DNA from 2 places in the Pseudoalteromonas sp. SR41-1 genome. Region 1 is predicted to be linked to the other one. Evidence: predicted binding sites of a transcription regulator. Region 1 holds the regulator's gene; the other holds the start of a gene.
The links. Region 1 encodes NrdR, which represses ribonucleotide reductase genes. Its sites were predicted from a motif close to AAACACNANATNTNGTGTTT; they were not measured.

Region 1 (3,426 bases):
CCTAAAGCATAGTGAGCAAAACCGGTCAAACTAATCGTCTCATTAGATAAATCCGCACTAAAACCATCAATATGTTTATCAACTACAGTTAAGCAAACACCATTAGTTGCAATGCTGTCACCTAACTTTACGTCTGTCATATCAAGATCAGTACTTTGGATACGAATGGCTAAGTCGCCTTGTTTTTTTTGTAATAAAGCAATTTTGCCTGTGGCTTCTATTATCCCAGTAAACATAGCACTACTCTTTTTATTAAGTGATTTTAATGAGTTTTGACGCGGTGATACGTAAATCGTCACCAATGCGCGCACATTCATTAAATGTTAAATCAACGGTGTTTTGCATACTCGTCAATTCAGGAAAATTAACTAAACTTTTTGCATCATGGCCCATTAGTTTAGGCGCTAAATAAAAAACAAACTCGTCAACTAAATTAAGCTCTGTCATTTTACCAGCAAGTGTTGCGCCAGCTTCAAGCCAAACATTATTAAACTGCAGTTGCCCAAGTTTTTCTAAAACGGCTTGTAAATCAACTTTACCGTTACTTTCACTGACTTCAATATGCTTTACAAAATGCGGCCATTGCAATGATTTATCAACCTTAGTCGTAAATATTATTACATCACTTTGGATTTCAAATAAAGCAAGGTCAGGTGTTAAACGGTTTTGAGAGTCAATTATAACACGCACGGGCTGGCGAAGCGGCAAATCAGTAGGCAGTGTGCAAGGCAGCTCACTTAGTCGCACATTAAGTTTAGCATCGTCTACTAGCACTGTATCGGCACCGGTTAAAATAGCGCAGCTTTTCGCTCGGTATAATTGTACGTCTTGTCGAGCAGCAGGACTTGTGATCCACTTACTTTGCCCATTTTTAAGCGCCGTTTTACCATCAATACTCGCTGCCATTTTGCAAATCACATAAGGTAAGCCTTGTTCCATACGCTTAAAAAAGCCAACGTTAAGTGCGCGAGCTTGTGATTCGAGTAACCCGTAAGCAACGTCAATACCCGCGTCGCTCAGTATTTTAAGGCCTTTGCCAGCAACTTGTGGGTTTGTATCAACCATAGCAGCAATTACTTTTACCACACCGGCAGCTTTTAAGCCTTCGGCGCACGGTGGCGTACGGCCATAATGACTACACGGTTCAAGCGTTACATAAGCCGTTGCACCTTGTGCATTTTTTCCAGCGACAGCCAGTGCATTTACTTCTGCATGGCCTTGACCTGCTAATTGATGAAAACCCTCACCAATTATTTGATTATTTTTAACTAAAACACAGCCAACATTAGGGTTAGGTGTGGTAGTAAAGCGGCCTTTTTTGGCAAGTTCTATGGCGCGTGCCATATACATTTCATCATGTTCAGTAAAAGGAACTTGGCTTTGCATTGTTACTCCCCTAAGCGGGCAATTTCTTCGCCAAATTCGCGTATATCTTCAAACGAGCGATAAACAGAGGCAAATCTTACATACGCTACTTTATCGAGCTTTTTGAGGGCTTCCATAATGCATTCACCAACCAAATGGCTTGAAATTTCTCGCTCGCCTGTAGCACGCAACTGCGATTTTATTATATTCACAACTTCGTCTACTTGCTCTGTGCTCACTGGGCGTTTTTCGAGTGCGCGATTTAAGCCATTTAATAATTTATCTTCGTTAAATGGTTCGCGGCTGCCGTCTTGTTTAATAACACGAGGCATAACCAGTTCAGCGCCTTCAAATGTAGTAAAGCGCTCATGGCAGTCGTTGCACTCACGGCGCCTGCGAACTTGATGGCCTCCACCAACAAGGCGTGAGTCAATAACTTTAGTATCTTTTGCGGTACAAAATGGACAATGCATAGCTCGGTACTTCCGTTTTAAAACAAAAAAGACCGCTAAATAGCGGTCTTTTATCTTAGCAAAAAAATAGGGCCTGTTGACCTTTCAGGATTAAATTTGTTCTATCTATGGGTGATTTAATCGCGGCGCGAGGTTTGTAACCTAGTGGGCTAAGTAAAAACCGAGCAAAGCTTCCGCGTCCTGCTCACGCCCCTTACCTACATCCATGTAGGCAACAAAGAGTAAATCGCCCCTAGGACGAACCCGAGGGCAGTGCATGTTTGGCATTTATGCTGCGTTATCGCCTATTTGTGTGGAGTAACCACACTACATAGACTCTGCCTTGCCTAAAAACCAAACATGCTACTGCAAATTAAACCTCGAAAGATAAACAGGCCCCTAGCCTATGTGATCTAAATTACTGCTGCTTATGCAATTAAGCGTAAACAGGTAATTTTGCACAAATTGCTTTTACTTTTTCTTTAACTTGCGCCTGTACAGATTCATCAGTGATGTTATCTAGTACGTCACAAATCCAGCCAGCAAGCTCTTTTGATTCTTCTTCTTTGAAACCACGACGAGTGATTGCAGGAGAACCAATACGCAAACCAGATGTTACAAACGGAGAACGTGGATCGTTTGGCACTGAGTTTTTATTAACTGTGATGTTAGCGTTACCAAGGGCTGCGTCTGCATCTTTACCAGTAATATCTTTATCGATTAAATCGAGTAGGAATAAGTGGTTTTCAGTTTTGTCAGATACGATTTTGTAGCCGCGCTCTTGCATTACAGCAACCATTGCTTTTGCGTTTTTAACAACTTGTGTTTGGTATACTTTAAATTCTGGTTGAAGCGCTTCTTTAAATGCCACTGCTTTTGCTGCAATAACATGACATAAAGGACCACCTTGGCCACCAGGGAAAACTGCGCTGTTAAGCTTTTTATAGATTGCTTCATCGCCACATGCAGAGATAATTAAACCACCACGAGGACCAGCAAGTGTTTTATGCGTAGTTGTAGTTACAACATGTGCATGAGGAACTGGGCTTGGGTAAACGCCTGCCGCAATTAAACCTGCAACGTGAGCCATATCAACAAACAGGTAAGCACCTACTTTGTCAGCAATTTCACGGAATTTAGCCCAATCAACAATACCTGAGTACGCTGAGAAACCACCAATAATCATTTTTGGTTTATGCTCAAGTGCTAGTGCTTCAACCTGTGCGTAATCAATTTCGCCCGTTGTTTCATCTAGTCCGTATTGAATTGCATTGTAAAGCTTACCAGAGAAGCTTACGTGTGATCCGTGAGTTAAGTGACCACCATGAGCTAAGCTCATACCAAGTACAGTGTCGCCTGCTTCTAATAGCGCTAGAAAAACAGCAGCATTAGCTTGCGAACCAGCATGTGGTTGTACGTTTGCGTAGTCAGAACCAAATAACTCGTTAGCACGGTCAATTGCTAATTGCTCAACAACATCAACGTGCTCACAACCGCCATAATAACGTTTGCCAGGGTAACCTTCTGCGTATTTATTTGTAAGCTGTGAACCCTGCGCTTCTAGTACGCGTGGGCTACAGTAGTTTTCTGAAGCGATTAGTTCAATGTG
Region 2 (3,426 bases), on a different contig from region 1:
AAATAGCAAAATTTGAAGCCATCGCCGAGCGTTGGTGGGACCTAGACGGAGAATTCAAACCTCTTCACGAAATTAACCCATTACGTTTAGACTTTATAGCAAACAAAACGCAAGGCTTATTCGATAAAGAAACACTCGATGTTGGCTGTGGTGGCGGTATTTTAAGCCAAAGCATGGCGCGCATGGGCGCAAAAGTAACTGGTATCGACATGGGGCAAGAGCCTTTAACTGTTGCTAAGTTGCACAGTTTAGAAACTGGCGTAAATGTAGATTACATAAAAGTGCCAGCAGAAGAGTTTGCATCGCAACACCCAGAGCGCTTTGATGTAATAACCTGTATGGAAATGCTTGAGCACGTTCCCGACCCAGCATCTATCATTCATGCCGTAGCTGCACTTGCCAAACCAGGCGCAGACGTGTTTTTTTCAACCCTAAACAAAACACCTAAAGCATATTTATACGCTATTGTTGGCGCTGAAAAGCTTTTAAAAATGGTGCCTGAAGGTACACACGACCATAAAAAGTTTATAAAACCTGCGCAGCTCATTGCTTGGGCAGAGCAAGCGGGTTTAAAAGTTCGTGCAAGTACAGGCCTTTCTTATAATCCACTATCAAAGCAATATACGCTCAATAGTGACGTTAGCGTAAATTACATACTGTACTTTGAGAAGTTAGCTTAATGGCTACCTCTCAGGCCCCCCTCCCCCTTATTGAGTACGATGCATTTTTATTTGATTTAGACGGCACTCTACTCGACACCGCTGATGATTTAGGTGCGGCTTTAAATGCAGTTCTCATTAATAATAAAATAGAGCCTGTTAGTAGTGACATATACCGTCCTGCGGCATCTAACGGCGCAGGCGCATTATTAGAGGCTGGTTTTAAAGAGTTATGGGACACACAACCTCAAAGCGAGCTTATTAAGCAATTAGTTGACGAATACGCTGCAAACATAGCAAATCACACGCATTGCTTCAGTGGTGTTGAATCGTTGCTTATTGCCCTTGATCAGAAAAAGATCAAATGGGGGATCATGACTAACAAACCAGGGTTTTTAACTGACCCTTTAGTGGCAGCAATTCCCGCATTGAAAAATGCTAGTGTAGTAATAAGTGGCGACACCTTAGCTGAAGCTAAGCCATCACCTTTACCACTGCTACATTGTGCAAAGCTTATGCAAGTAGAACCAAGCCGTTGTTTATACATTGGTGATGCACAGCGAGACATACAAGCAGGCAAAGCCGCAGGTATGCGCACAGCAACGGCACTTTGGGGTTACATACCAAGTATTGATGAAGCCAACAGCTGGAATGCTGATTTTAACTGGCAAAGCCCAATTGATGGTTTTAACCATATATAGTGCCATGTTAATTAATAAACACTATATATTGTGATTGTGTTAGTTTTTACGCAAAGCTTGCTGATAAAAAAAGCAGTCAAAATTTATTTTTAAAATGCGTAAATTTAGCAGATCATTAGTTGATTTTTGCATATTTCAACTTAAATGATTGTTCGAAGGTGAGTATCTACTAACACAAATACGTTATCCCGAAGTTATCCACAAATAGGGGCAATTATGTCCCTTGCAAAACAACTCAGACCACACTATCTTGTGATCTCTAAATTGAACAACACCAGATATTGTGGCCAAATGTTATTCAATTAAATTCGCAAATATGGCGAAACTTATAATAAATGAGTATATACCTTGCCCCGGCGAGGTATAAAGCATTGGTCAAAATACATAATTCCCAAGGAATACAGACAAATGAACCAACAGTTATCTGTAAGCAAACGTGACGGGCGTAAAGAGCCTCTTGATCTGGATAAGATCCATCGCGTTATTGAGTGGGCCGCCGAAGGTTTAAACAACGTTTCGGTTTCGCAAGTTGAATTAAAGTCGCACATTCAGTTTTACGACGGTATTCGTACTAAAGACATTCACGAAACCATCATTAAAGCAGCAGCGGATCAGATTTCAAAAGAATCGCCTGATTACCAATACTTAGCTGCACGTTTAGCTGTATTCCATTTACGTAAAAAAGCGTACGGTCAATTTGAGCCACCACGTTTATTTGACCACGTAACAAAAATGGTTGGCGATAAACGCTACGATGCTCATTTACTAGTAGATTACACAGAGCAAGAGTTAGATGAGCTTGATGCATACCTTGATCATTCTCGCGATCTTAACTTTAGCTACGCTGCTGTAAAGCAACTTGAAGGTAAGTACCTCGTTCAAAACCGTGTATCGGGTGAAATATACGAAAGTGCACAGTTTTTATATATTTTAGTTGCGGCAAGCTTATTTTCAGATTACCCACGTGAAACACGTACTGATTACATTAAACGTTTTTACGATGCAGTATCTTTATTTAAAATATCTCTACCAACGCCAATTATGTCGGGTGTACGTACGCCTACTCGCCAGTTTAGCTCGTGTGTATTGATTGAATGTGGCGACAGCCTTGATTCAATCAATGCAACGTCGTCAGCTATTGTTAAATACGTTTCACAACGTGCGGGAATTGGTATTAATGCAGGTCGAATTCGTGCGCTAGGTAGCCATATTCGTAACGGCGAAGCGTATCACACAGGTTGTATCCCTTTTTATAAGCACTTTCAAACAGCGGTTAAAAGTTGTTCACAAGGTGGTGTACGTGGCGGCGCAGCAACATTATTCTACCCGCTTTGGCATTTAGAAGTAGAGAACCTACTTGTACTTAAAAATAACCGTGGTGTAGATGACAACCGCGTTCGCCACCTAGATTACGGCGTACAGTTTAATAAATTAATGTACTCTCGTTTAATTAAAGATGATTACATTACATTATTTAGCCCATCAGATGTGCCTGGCCTTTATGATGCATTTTTTGAAGACCAAGCTGAGTTTGACGCACTTTACGTTAAATACGAACAAGACGAGTCTATTCGTAAAAAACGCATTAAAGCCATTGAGCTTTTCTCTATGTTTGCGCAAGAGCGTGCAAGTACTGGTCGTATTTATTTACAAAATGTGGATCACTGTAATACACACAGCCCATTTATTTCTAAAGTTGCGCCAATTCGCCAATCTAACTTATGTTTAGAAATTGCATTGCCAACTAAGCCACTTAATAACGTGAATGACGAAGAAGGCGAAATTGCCCTTTGTACACTTTCTGCGTTTAACCTAGGTGCAATAGAGTCACTTGATGAGCTTGAAGAGCTAGCTGAACTTGCAGTACGCGCACTTGATAACTTACTTGATTTCCAAGACTACCCTGTACCGGCTGCTAAAAATGCAACTATGGGTCGTCGTACACTAGGAATAGGCGTAATTAACTACGCATACTACCTAGCTAAAAACGGTAAACGTTATTCTGATGGCAGCGCTAATGCATTAACACATAAAACCTTTGAAGCTATTCAATATTACTTAATGAA

Region 2: nrdA (class 1a ribonucleoside-diphosphate reductase subunit alpha) is a predicted target of NrdR. The motif match lies at 1,630-1,649, and genes of this name have one in related genera.

The regions. Positions count from the first base shown of each region.
Region 1 is NZ_JACJEK010000011.1:146,882-150,307, reverse strand. It holds gene H5118_RS11675 (riboflavin synthase) at 1-236, opposite strand, end outside; gene ribD (bifunctional diaminohydroxyphosphoribosylaminopyrimidine deaminase/5-amino-6-(5-phosphoribosylamino)uracil reductase RibD) at 253-1,386, opposite strand; gene nrdR (transcriptional regulator NrdR) at 1,389-1,838, opposite strand; gene glyA (serine hydroxymethyltransferase) at 2,254-3,426, opposite strand, start outside.
Region 2 is NZ_JACJEK010000028.1:26,576-30,001, forward strand. It holds gene ubiG (bifunctional 2-polyprenyl-6-hydroxyphenol methylase/3-demethylubiquinol 3-O-methyltransferase UbiG) at 1-680, shown strand, start outside; gene H5118_RS18990 (HAD family hydrolase) at 680-1,360, shown strand; gene nrdA (class 1a ribonucleoside-diphosphate reductase subunit alpha) at 1,769-3,426, shown strand, end outside.